3 regions of the Pseudomonas sp. LBUM1648 genome follow, and region 3 is predicted to be linked to each of the others. Evidence: predicted binding sites of a transcription regulator. Region 3 holds the regulator's gene; each other region holds the start of a gene.

Region 1 (4,150 bases), 1.2 Mb from region 3:
TAACTCGTCCGTTACCAGATGAAAGCCCCGGGGTCTTGCCCGCAGGGTTATCAGAGTCTGTTGCCACATACAGTTCTCCGCACATTCGGGGCGCATTCTAGCGCGCTCTGGGAAAAAACAAAGGCCCTAATATTCCTGCAACGGTGTAAGCCATTGCCCGCAGAAAAACACCCTTCGTAAACTCGACCAAAGCCGTACGAAAAATCCTTTCAGCTTGTCCTTCAATGACAAATTCCAGACAAAAAAATGCCCGGCGAACCGGGCAAGTTTTTTAGTGCGCGTAATTACAGGTTGTAGCCACGTTCGTTGTGTTGTGCCAGATCGAGGCCAACCGACTCTTCTTCCTCGGTTACACGCAGACCCATCACGGCGTCCAGAACCTTGAGGATGATGAAGGTGACGATCGCGGTGTAGATCACCGTGAAGCCAACGCCTTTAACCTGAATCCAGACTTGCGCGCCGATATCGGTAACGGTACCGAAACCACCCAGAGCCGGCGCCGCGAACACACCGGTCAGAATCGCGCCGAGGATACCGCCGATGCCGTGTACGCCGAATGCGTCGAGGGAATCGTCATAACCGAGTTTGCGTTTCAGGGTGGTGGCGCAAAAGAAGCACACCACGCCCGCCGCCAGACCGATCACCAGTGCGCCCATCGGGCCCACGGTACCGGCAGCCGGAGTAATCGCCACCAGACCGGCAACCACACCCGAGGCGATGCCCAGAGCACTTGGTTTGCCGTGGGTGACCCACTCAGCGAACATCCAGCCCAGCGCAGCCGCAGCGGTCGCGATCTGGGTGACCAGCATCGCCATGCCGGCGGTGCCATTGGCCGCCGCAGCGGAACCGGCGTTGAAGCCGAACCAGCCGACCCACAGCATCGCCGCGCCCATCAGGGTGTAACCGAGGTTGTGCGGTGCCATCGGGGTGGTCGGGAAGCCTTTGCGCTTGCCCAATACCAGGCAGGCAATCAGACCGGCCACACCCGCGTTGATGTGCACCACGGTGCCGCCCGCGAAGTCGAGCACGCCCCAGTCCCACATCAGGCCGCCGTTGCCGGACCAGACCATGTGCGCGATCGGTGCGTAAACCAGGGTGAACCAGATGCCCATGAAGATCAGCATCGCGGAGAACTTCATCCGCTCGGCGAACGCGCCGACGATCAGCGCCGGGGTGATGATCGCGAAGGTCATCTGGAAGGTGATGAACACCGCCTCAGGGAACAGCGCCGCTGGGCCGGTCAGGCTCGAAGGCGTGACACCGGCGAGGAACGCCTTGCCCATGCCGCCGAAGAACGAGTTGAAGTTGACGACGCCCTGCTCCATGCCGGTGGTGTCGAACGCAATGCTGTAGCCATAAATGACCCACAGGATGCTGATCAGACCGGTAATGGCGAAGCACTGCATCATCACGGAAAGAATGTTTTTCGAGCGAACCATGCCGCCGTAGAACAGCGCCAGGCCCGGGATGGTCATGAACAGCACGAGGGCTGTGGAGGTGAGCATCCAGGCGGTGTCGCCGGAATTGAGGACTGGGGCCGCCACTTCGTCTGCCGCCATTGCAAGGCTTGGCATTACGATGGACAACAGGGCTCCTAGCCCTGCGAATTTACGCAGAGTCATATTGTTTTCTCCTGGGGCGTTGGGTTTGTGGCGGCTTTTAAATCGCGTCGGTATCGGTTTCGCCGGTACGGATACGAATCGCCTGTTCCAGATTGACCACGAAGATCTTGCCGTCACCGATCTTGCCGGTGTTGGCAGCCTTGGTTATCGCCTCGATAACACGATCCAGATCCTTGTCGTCGATGGCCACGTCGATTTTCACCTTGGGCAGAAAATCGACCACATATTCCGCGCCGCGATACAGCTCGGTGTGACCCTTCTGCCGGCCGAAGCCTTTGACTTCAGTAACGGTAATGCCCTGCACGCCGATTTCGGACAGCGACTCGCGCACGTCGTCCAACTTGAACGGCTTGATGATGGCAGTGACTAGCTTCATGAAACTCTCTCCCGAATTGGTGGACTTGCCCCAGGAAAACAAACCCGACTCAAGTCTAAGCGCAGTGCCTGGCTTTGTAACGCATCGTCGGCCTTGACCGCCCGACTGACGCCAGCTAACCGCATCAGACGAAACTCCCCGTTCCGCCTGCCGCACTGCATTCGTCACAGCGACTGCATCAGTGCATGGGTCACAGGTGACTAAGCAGAAACCTTGCCATCTCGCCAAAACCCACTGATTTCAATCCCTTGGCCGCTGCCGCAGGCACTCCCGTGCAAAAGGCGTCGCGGATACGCACAACAACGGTGCGTCGCCGTCCGTCCGCCTGCGCGAAAAGCGTGCATCCCTGCCTGCGAGATTGACTATAGACACTGCGTGATACACTGCCTGCCATTGTTTTCAGGACATTCCCCATGCTCGCACCCAAAGACTTCCTCGACGCCTTGAGCGGCACCGCCTCCCGCCTGTTCAGCGGCGACACCCCGCTGCCGAAAGCCGAAATCGAAAGCCAGTTCAAGATGCTGCTGCAAAGTGCCTTCAGCAAACTCGATCTGGTGAGCCGGGAAGAGTTTGATAGTCAGATGGTCGTGCTGGCCCGCACTCGCGCCCGCCTCGAAAGCCTCGAAGCGAAAGTGGCCGATATGGAAGCGAAGCTGACTCCGCCAGCCGAGTAACCCTGCTCCCCCTGTAGGAGCTGCCGAAGGCTGCGATCTTTTGATCTTCAGCCCTTCAATCATCTCGGCAACGTCCTACAACCTGAGTGACCGCCGTCCGATTGCGTCGAAAAGCCCCGGTTCCTAAGCTCACCCGATGCTGAATGTTCAGCACCGGGTTTGGCGACCTGGATAGAGTTCGACGCATTGCGACTATGTTCGACCTTGGGACTTTTCCCATCTCGAATTATGGCGGCTGTGCGTGGGAGACCTTAGGGTCTGCCGGTTCCGGATTCACCGGTTCGCCAACCTGCGCATAGCTGCCACCCCTATCGTTTGGCGACGATCAGAGGCAGTTTTCTTCATTCGAATTCGAGAACTGCACCATGGAAGAAACCTATTTAAAGCCTTACCTCTTCACCCGCCACAAACTCCCCCTCCACGCCCTCCTCATCCAGAACCAACCCTGGTTCTGCGCCCGAGACCTGAGCCGCCTGCTGCACATCTACCTAAACGAACGCATGCTGCGAAAACTCGACTCCGACCAACACCAAACCCGCAAAACCCTGATCCACAACCAAATCGAAAACACCCTGCTGATCAGCGAATCCGGCGTCTACGCCCTCCTCGTCTACCACTACTGCCCCGAATACCGAGCCTTGCGCGAATGGCTCACCCACCAAGTCATCCCCACCCTGCGCGACACCCAACACCCCACCACAAGCGACGCCCACAACTGAGCCTACTCAACTGGCCGGACATGACATTGAGTTTGCTGCACTGGAATAACCAGCCGTGGATTCGGTTGCAGGATGTGCCGTTGATGATGGTGGAACGTGAAGAGCCGAAGCGCCCAATAACGGGGCCTTGGTGGAAAAGGGCTTCGCGGATGCTGCAATCGCTATAAGCCCGCATGCCTGAGCTGGGCCCTGCGCAAATCGTAAGTCGACTGAAGACTCATCCAGAACTCAGGCGTCGTGTTGAGATGAATGGCAAGTCTGATTGCCAAGTCGGCGTAGATCCTGAGCTGGCATTTCACAAGCTTTTCGATCTCACTTTCGGGCCATTTCGTGGGCATGGCCAAATCCATGACGGTCATGCCCATCGGCTTCATAAACTCCTTATTCAGAACCTCGCCCGGATGAATCGGGCGCATACCATTGCGGTTCATTTCTAGTCTCCAGAGGCTGCATTGAGCGGCCAAACTGGAGCATCCGACTCCGCGATACAAGACCGTCGAAACCCTTTCGCCGGCGTCCTACAACTATTAGGGCACGGCCCTACAAAAATCAGCGTCTGCGCCTGATTCCGTGAGTTGTTCCCTGTGATTACGCTGGTGGCTTTCGCCTGCGCTGGTCGATCCAACAAGTCGAATTGCAGACGAATCACATTGATCGCCAGACACTCTGGTTCTGGACCTCTCTTGTCTGACTTGCTCAAACTCAAAGAAAACACGCTGGTTCAGCACCCAGATGGCGGTTACATCTTCGGCACGATCC
Region 2 (4,150 bases), 740 kb from region 3:
TTCCCTTTAATTCGTAAAGTAATCGTTACGCTTTGACGGATATCTCGCGTTTGCAGTGATTTGCAGGTTTGAAAAGGGTCATTGCTGTCACATAATCTTGACAATTATCTGCGCGCTGCGACAGAAAAGTCTGGCGCAACCCCCCTGTAGGAGTGAGCCTGCTCGCGATTGCTGTGTATCAGTCAATGGGGAAGTTGGCTGGGCTAGCCTCATCGCGAGCAGGCTCGCTCCTACAGGTTAATCATCGTTTTCGGGCCTTTTATATGCGTATCAAAGTCCACTGCCAAAACCGCATCGGCATCCTGCGCGACATTCTCAACCTGTTGGTGGCGTACGGGATCAACGTCGCGCGCGGCGAGGTTGGTGGTGAGCATGGCAACGCGATCTATCTGCATTGCCCGAACCTGATCAACATCCAGTTCCAGGCGTTGCGCCCGAAGTTCGAATCGATTGCCGGGGTGTTCGGCGTCAAGCGGGTAGGGCTGATGCCCAGCGAGCGGCGGCACATGGAGTTGAACGCACTGCTCGGTGCGCTGGAATTTCCGGTGTTGTCGATCGATATGGGTGGCTCGATTGTCGCCGCCAACCGCGCGGCGGCGCAGTTGCTCGGCGTGCGCGTCGACGAGGTGCCGGGGATTCCGCTGTCCCGCTACGCCGAAGATTTCGACCTGCCGGAACTGGTGCGCGCCAATAAATCGCGAATCAACGGCATGCGGGTCAAGGTCAAGGGCGACGTTTTTCTCGCCGACATCGCTCCGCTGCAATCGGAGCACGACGACAGCGAAGCCATGGCCGGTGCGGTGCTGACCTTGCATCGCGCCGACCGTGTCGGCGAGCGCATCTATAACGTGCGCAAGCAGGAGTTGCGCGGTTTCGACAGCATCTTCCAAAGCTCGAAAGTCATGGCGGCGGTGGTGCGCGAAGCGCGTCGCATGGCGCCCCTCGATGCACCTCTATTGATAGAAGGCGAAACCGGCACCGGCAAGGAGTTGCTGGCACGCGCCTGTCACCTCGCCAGTCCGCGCGGACAATCGCCGCTGATGGCGCTCAACTGCGCCGGCCTGCCGGAGTCGATGGCCGAGACCGAGCTGTTCGGCTATGGCCCCGGTGCTTTCGAAGGCGCACGCGCTGAAGGCAAGCTCGGTCTGCTGGAGTTGACGGCGGGCGGCACGCTGTTTCTCGATGGTGTCGGCGAAATGAGCCCGCGCTTGCAGGTGAAATTGCTGCGCTTCTTACAGGACGGCTGCTTCCGTCGCGTCGGCAGCGATGAAGAGGTTTATCTGGATGTGCGGGTGATCTGCGCAACACAGGTGGACTTGTCCGAGTTGTGCGCTCGCGGCGAGTTTCGTCAGGATTTGTACCACCGCTTGAACGTGCTTTCGCTGCATATTCCACCCCTGCGCGAATGCCTCGACGGTTTGACGCCGCTGGTCGAGCACTTTCTTGATCAGGCCAGTCGACAGATCGGCTGTTCGCTACCAAAACTGGCGCCGACGGCCATGGATCGGCTCAGTCATTATCACTGGCCGGGTAATGTGCGGCAGTTGGAGAACGTGCTGTTTCAGGCGGTGTCGCTGTGTGATGGCGGCACGGTCAAGGCCGAGCATATTCGCCTGCCGGATTATGGCGTGCGTCAGCCGCTTGGCGATTTTTCCCTTGAAGGTGGGCTGGACGAGATCGTCGGGCGGTTTGAGAAGGCCGTGCTGGAACGTCTGTATTCCGAGCACCCGAGCAGTCGGCAATTGGGCAAGCGCCTCGGGGTTTCGCATACGACCATTGCCAATAAGTTGCGTGAGTATGAGGTGGGCAAAGAGCCTGAAGCCTAAGATCGAAAGATCGTCCGGACGCGGCCCGAACCTTCGGCAGCTTCTAGAGTTGGAATGCGGATTCCTGTAGGAGCTGCGGCACGCTGCGATCTTTTGGTCGATTGCCGCGAAGCGGCATAACACCGCCGGTTTTTCGACTTCGATACATTTCCCAATTCCCCGCAATACCCCTCAAGTCCTTTGTTTGCCGGGCCTCAAGCCGCCAGAAAAAAGTTGGTCTGCAAATTGCTTATGGCTCAGCAGTACAGCGGTGGGCGGCAAACGTCCGGCATGCAGAGGAAAGAGTGTGGACAAGTACCTTTATGTGGCAATGACCGGCGCCAGCCAGAACGCACTGGCGCAGAAGGCTCATGCCAACAACCTGGCGAACATCTCCACCAACGGTTTTCAGCGCGACCTGGAGCAGGCGCGTTCGATGCCGGTGTTCGGTGACAGCTTTCCGGCGCGCGCGTTTGCCCTGAGCGAACGGCCCGCCACTGATTTCACGCCAGGCTCGCTGGTGCAGACCGGCCGTGACCTCGACGTCGCCGTGACCGGCAATGGCTGGATCGCCGTGCAGAATCCCAACGGCGGCGAAAGCTACGTGCGCACCGGCAGCCTGAATGTCGACGCCCTCGGCGTCCTGCGTGCCGGCAACGGTATGCCGGTGATGGGCAATGGCGGTCCGATCGCCGTGCCACCCGAGCAGCAGATTGAAGTCGGCGAAGACGGCACCATCAGTATTCGTGCGATGGGCGAAGGCCCGCGCGTCATGGCGGAAGTCGACCGGATCAAACTGGTCAACCCGGACATCAAGAACATGAACAAGGGCCTCGACGGCTCGATCTACACCAAGGACGGCCAGCCTGCGCCGATCGATGCCAACGTCAAACTGGTGTCGGGTTTCCTGGAGTCGAGCAACGTCAATGCCGTGGAAGAAATGACTTCGGTGCTGGCCCTGGCCAAGCAGTTCGAGTTGCACGTCAAGATGATGAACACCGCCAAAGACGACGACCAGGCCATGGCTCGGGTCTTGCAGATCAGCTAATTATCAGAACGTCGCGCCGTAAAACAGGCGCACGAGGAGAATCGAATGCTTCCGGCTCTATGGGTTGCCAAAACCGGTCTGTCCGCCCAGGACACTAACCTGACCACCATTTCCAACAACCTGGCAAACGTCTCGACCACGGGTTTCAAACGTGACCGCGCCGAGTTCCAGGACTTGCTGTATCAGATCAAGCGTCAGCCAGGCGCCCAGTCGACCCAGGACAGCGAACTGCCGTCGGGTCTGCAAGTGGGTACCGGTGTGCGCATTGTCGGCACGCAGAAAAACTTCACCGCCGGCAGCCTGCAAACCACCGAACAGCCGCTGGACCTGGCCGTTGACGGTCGCGGTTTCTTCCAGATTCTGCAACCGGACGGCACCACGTCCTACACCCGTGACGGTACTTTCCACCTCGATTCCAATGGCCAGGTCGTCAACGCCAGCGGTTTCGCTCTGGAACCAGCCATCGTCATTCCGAACGATGCCCAGACCTTCACCGTCGGCCGTGACGGCACCGTATCGATCACCGTTGCCGGCAACCCGGCTTCCCAAGTGATTGGCAACCTGCAAACCGCCGACTTCATCAACCCGGCCGGCCTGCAAGCGGTGGGCAACAACCTGTTCCTGGAAACCGCTGCTTCCGGCGCGCCGCAAGTCGGTACTCCGGGCCTGAACGGTTTCGGTACCACGCTGCAGAACACCCTGGAAACGTCCAACGTCAGCACCGTTGAAGAGATGGTCAACATGATCACCACTCAGCGCGCTTACGAGATGAACTCCAAGGTGATCTCCACCGCCGACCAGATGCTCTCGTTCGTAACGCAGAATCTGTAATCAAGTCTATGAGGCGGCCATGAGGTCGCCTGCAACACCGTGAGGTAGGGTCATGAATCGCTTCGTATCTGTTCTGGCATTGAGTGGAGTCGTCTCGCTCGCGGGCTGCGTCGCTCCGACGCCCAAGCCCAATGACCCTTACTACGCCCCGGTGTTGCCGCGCACGCCGTTGCCGGCGGCCGCCAACAACGGCTCGATCTATCAGGCCGGCTTCGAGCAGAACCTGTACAGCGATCGCAAGGCGTTCCGGGTCGGTGACATCATCACCATCACCCTGAACGAGAGAACCCAGGCGAGCAAAAACGCTAACTCGCAGATCGGCAAGAACAGCGATACCACGGTCGGCCTGACTTCGTTGTTCGGTTCCAGTCTGACCACCAATAACCCGCTGGGCAGCAATGACCTGAGCCTGAACGCCGGCTACAGCGCTGACCGCGCGACCAAGGGCGACAGCAAGGCTGCGCAG
Region 3 (4,150 bases):
CCACTTATAAAGGCGACGTGATCATCACCCAGGGTTCGATGAAGGTTACCGGCAACACCGTAACCATCACCCGTACCCCGACCGGTGACATCGACGTGGTGACATCGGTGGGCAACCTGGCCTACTTCGAGCAACTGCAAACCGCTGGCGATACCAAACCTGTTCAGGGCTGGGGCGTGACGATCCAGTACCACGCTGCGCAAAATCGCGTCGTGCTGATCGATAAAGCCAAGGTTGTCGACAAGGACAACAACACCACCCAGGGCGAGAAAATCGTCTACGACACCGTGAAGAAACTGGCCAGCGCCGGCCGCGCTACCGGCAGCAAAGTCACCGAAGCGCGTCCGCGCATCGACATGGTGATCCAGCCGAAGAAGAAAACCGAAGAGAAAACCCAGTAATGGCAACTCTGAAAGCTCAGCACCTGGCCAAGGCCTATAAAAGCCGACAGGTCGTGCGTGACGTCAGCCTGTCGATCGACAGTGGCCAGATCGTCGGCCTGCTCGGCCCCAACGGTGCCGGCAAGACCACGTGCTTCTACATGATCGTCGGCTTGGTACAGGCCGATCAAGGCCGTGTGCTGATCGATGATCTGGACGTCAGCCACCAGCCGATGCACGGTCGCGCCAAGGCGGGTATCGGCTATCTGCCGCAAGAAGCGTCGATCTTCCGCAAACTGTCGGTGGCCGACAACATCATGGCCATCCTCGAGACCCGTCAGGAACTCGACAAGGCCGGCCGTCGCAAGGAGCTGGAAAGCCTGCTGCAGGAATTCCACATCAGCCACATTCGCGACAACCTCGGCATGAGCCTGTCCGGTGGTGAACGCCGACGGGTGGAAATCGCCCGCGCCCTGGCGACAGCACCGAAATTCATCCTGCTCGACGAACCGTTCGCCGGTGTCGACCCGATCTCGGTCGGCGACATCAAGCAGATCATCCATCATCTCAAGGCCAAGGGCATCGGTGTTCTGATCACCGACCACAACGTCCGTGAGACGCTGGACATCTGCGAAACCGCCTATATCGTCAACGACGGTCAGTTGATTGCCGAAGGCGATGCAGAAACCATCCTGGCCAACGATCTGGTCAAGGAAGTGTATCTGGGCCATGAATTCCGCCTGTAAGCCTGTTAGTGCCGAGTGAGCCGCCCGGGCGCTGTATCGATTCAAGCAGAATTTAATACGCTTTAATTGTTACAGCGCTCTAGGCAAACACTTCAGTTTCAGGCATATAATTTGCTTAAGTTTGGCGCTCCGGCGCCCTGTAGTGGATGGCGCATAGCGCCGGCGAATAAGGTGTTAAGCCCCTGCCATGAAACCATCGCTAGTCTTGAGAATGGGCCAGCAGCTGACGATGACACCGCAGCTGCAACAGGCTATCCGCCTGCTCCAATTGTCGACCCTGGATCTGCAACAGGAAATCCAGGAGGCCCTGGAATCCAATCCGATGCTCGAACGCCAGGAAGAAGGCGACGACTTCGACAACTCCGATCCTCTGGCCGACAACGCTGAACAGAAGCCCAACACCGAGATCCAGGAACCCTCCTATCAGGAAACCGCCCCGACGGTGGATAACCTAGAGGAAGGCGACTGGAGCGAACGCATCCCCAACGAGCTTCCGGTCGATACGGCCTGGGAAGACGTCTACCAGACTAGCGCCAGCAGCCTGCCCAGCAGCGACGATGACGAGTGGGACTTCACCACCCGTACCTCCGCCGGCGAAAGCCTGCAAAGCCACCTTCTGTGGCAACTTAACCTCGCGCCGATGTCCGACACCGATCGACTGATCGCCGTCACCCTGATCGATTGCATCAACAATCAGGGCTATCTGGACGAAACCCTCGAAGAGATCCTCGAAGCGTTCGATCCGGAACTGGACATCGAGCTGGACGAAATCGAAGCCGTTCTGCACCGCATCCAGCAATTCGAGCCTGCCGGCATCGGCGCCCGCAATCTTGGCGAATGCCTGCTGCTGCAACTACGCCAGTTGCCGGCCAAGACGCCTTGGCTGGCCGAAGCGAAACGTCTGGTCACCGATTATATCGACCTGCTGGGCAGCCGCGATTACAGCCAGTTGATGCGGCGCATGAAGCTCAAGGAAGACGAGTTGCGTCAGGTCATCGAGCTGGTGCAGAGCCTCAACCCGCGCCCGGGCTCGCAGATCGAATCGACTGAAGCCGAGTACGTCGTACCGGACGTCATCGTGCGCAAGGACAACGAGCGCTGGCTGGTCGAGCTGAATCAGGAGTCGGTGCCTCGCCTACGGGTCAACGCCCAGTACGCCGGCTTCGTGCGACGCGCCGATACCAGCGCCGACAACACCTTCATGCGCAATCAGTTGCAGGAAGCGCGCTGGTTCATCAAGAGCCTGCAAAGCCGCAACGAAACCCTGATGAAAGTTGCCACCCAGATCGTTGAGCATCAGCGCGGGTTTCTGGAATACGGCGATGAAGCCATGAAGCCGCTGGTCCTGCATGACATCGCTGAAGCGGTCGGCATGCACGAGTCGACGATTTCCCGGGTGACCACGCAAAAATTCATGCATACACCGCGCGGTATCTATGAATTGAAATACTTTTTTTCCAGCCACGTCAGCACCTCCGAAGGCGGTGAATGCTCGTCCACGGCGATCCGCGCGATCATCAAAAAACTGGTTGCCGCGGAAAATCAGAAAAAGCCGTTGAGTGACAGCAAGATCGCTGGTTTACTGGAGGCACAAGGCATTCAGGTGGCTCGCCGCACCGTCGCCAAGTACCGCGAGTCCCTAGGGATCGCGCCTTCCAGCGAACGCAAGCGGTTGATGTAAGCCACGTTACAGCGTTCCAGTGGCAGGCTTTTCGGCCTGCCGCTTTATGCACTGGCAACGAAGGAGAAGCTGTATGCAAGTCAACATCAGTGGACACCAACTGGAAGTGACCGAACCTCTGCGCACCTACATCAACGAGAAACTCGAACGATTGGAGCGCCATTTCGACAAGATTACCAACGTGCAAGTCACGATGTGTGTCGAAAAGCTGAAGCAGAAAATCGAAGCCACCTTGCATATTCCCGGCAGTGAAGTGGTCGCCAACGCGGAACATACCGATATGTACGCCGCGATCGACGCCCTGACCGACAAGCTGGATAAACAACTCAAAAAGCATAAGGAAAAGACCCAGAGCCTGCTCCAGGGCGCGACCGGTCGATAACCCCCCACTCCATGATCCGACTTGAAAGTATCCTGACCCCCGGCCGTTCCCTCGTGAACGTGCCGGGCGGCAGTAAAAAGAAAGCCCTCGAACAGATTGCCAATCTGATCGCCCGCGAAGTGCCGGCTCTGGAGATGCAAGATGTCTTCGAGGCCCTGATCGCTCGTGAGAAACTCGGTTCCACCGGTTTCGGCAACGGCATCGCCATTCCTCACTGCCGCCTCAAGGGATGCCAATCGCCTATCAGCGCCTTGATGCACCTTGAAGCCCCAATCGATTTCGACGCCATCGACGGTGCTCCGGTTGACCTGCTGTTCGTATTGCTGGTGCCTGAAGCTGCGACCGATGCGCATCTGGAATTGCTGCGTCAGATCGCCAGCATGCTTGATCGCAAGGACGTTCGCGAAAAATTGCGTAGTGCTTCGAGCAACGAAGCCTTGTATCAGGTCGTCGTGGACGAACAAAGCGGGCTCTAATCATGCGCTTGATCATCGTCAGTGGCCGTTCCGGCTCGGGCAAAAGTACGGCGTTGAATGTCCTTGAGGACAACGGCTACTACTGCATCGACAATTTGCCGGCGGGCCTGCTGCCGGAACTCGCAGAGCGCGCACTCATTCATACTGAACTGGCACAACCGCTGGTGGCAGTGTCGATCGATGCGCGTAATCTGCCGAGTCATCTGTCACGCTTCCCCGAGTTGCTGGAAGAAGTCCGCAGCCGCCACATCCAGTGCGATGTGTTGTATCTGGACGCTGACGAAGAAACTCTGCTCAAACGTTTCTCGGAAACCCGTCGTCGGCACCCGCTGAGCACCGCCAATCGGTCACTGGCTGAAGCCATCAACGATGAGACCGCCCTGCTCGGCCCGATTGCCGATCTTGCCGACCTCAAGGTCAACACCACCAATCTGAACCTGTACCAGCTGCGCGATACCATCAAGCTTCGTTTGCTGAACCAGCCG

What was found. The regulator sigma-54, encoded in region 3, starts transcription at its own class of promoters, with help from an activator protein. The targets are predictions, from matches to a motif close to ANTGGCATNNANNTTGCTNT.
Positions count from the first base shown of each region.
Region 1: the regulator sigma-54 is predicted to act here: its motif matches at 2,200-2,219, upstream of glnK (P-II family nitrogen regulator).
Region 2: the regulator sigma-54 is predicted to act here: its motif matches at 2,039-2,058, upstream of ACA043_RS07880 (flagellar basal body rod protein FlgF).

Region 1 is NZ_CP166808.1:6,271,019-6,275,168, forward strand. Features, by position in the region: gene ACA043_RS28560 (secondary thiamine-phosphate synthase enzyme YjbQ) at 1-69, opposite strand, end outside; gene ACA043_RS28565 (ammonium transporter) at 285-1,622, opposite strand; gene glnK (P-II family nitrogen regulator) at 1,660-1,998, opposite strand; gene ACA043_RS28575 (accessory factor UbiK family protein) at 2,412-2,672, shown strand; partial or broken gene ACA043_RS28580 (BRO-N domain-containing protein) at 3,038-3,558, shown strand; gene ACA043_RS28585 (HigA family addiction module antitoxin) at 3,553-3,822, opposite strand; gene ACA043_RS28590 (hypothetical protein) at 4,075-4,150, shown strand, end outside.
Region 2 is NZ_CP166808.1:1,719,390-1,723,539, forward strand. Features, by position in the region: gene ACA043_RS07875 (sigma-54-dependent transcriptional regulator) at 264-1,826, shown strand; gene ACA043_RS07880 (flagellar basal body rod protein FlgF) at 2,113-2,853, shown strand; gene flgG (flagellar basal-body rod protein FlgG) at 2,899-3,684, shown strand; gene flgH (flagellar basal body L-ring protein FlgH) at 3,737-4,150, shown strand, end outside.
Region 3 is NZ_CP166808.1:983,341-987,490, reverse strand. Features, by position in the region: gene lptA (lipopolysaccharide transport periplasmic protein LptA) at 1-401, shown strand, start outside; gene lptB (LPS export ABC transporter ATP-binding protein) at 401-1,126, shown strand; gene ACA043_RS04270 (RNA polymerase factor sigma-54) at 1,314-2,807, shown strand; gene hpf (ribosome hibernation-promoting factor, HPF/YfiA family) at 2,881-3,189, shown strand; gene ptsN (PTS IIA-like nitrogen regulatory protein PtsN) at 3,201-3,665, shown strand; gene rapZ (RNase adapter RapZ) at 3,668-4,150, shown strand, end outside.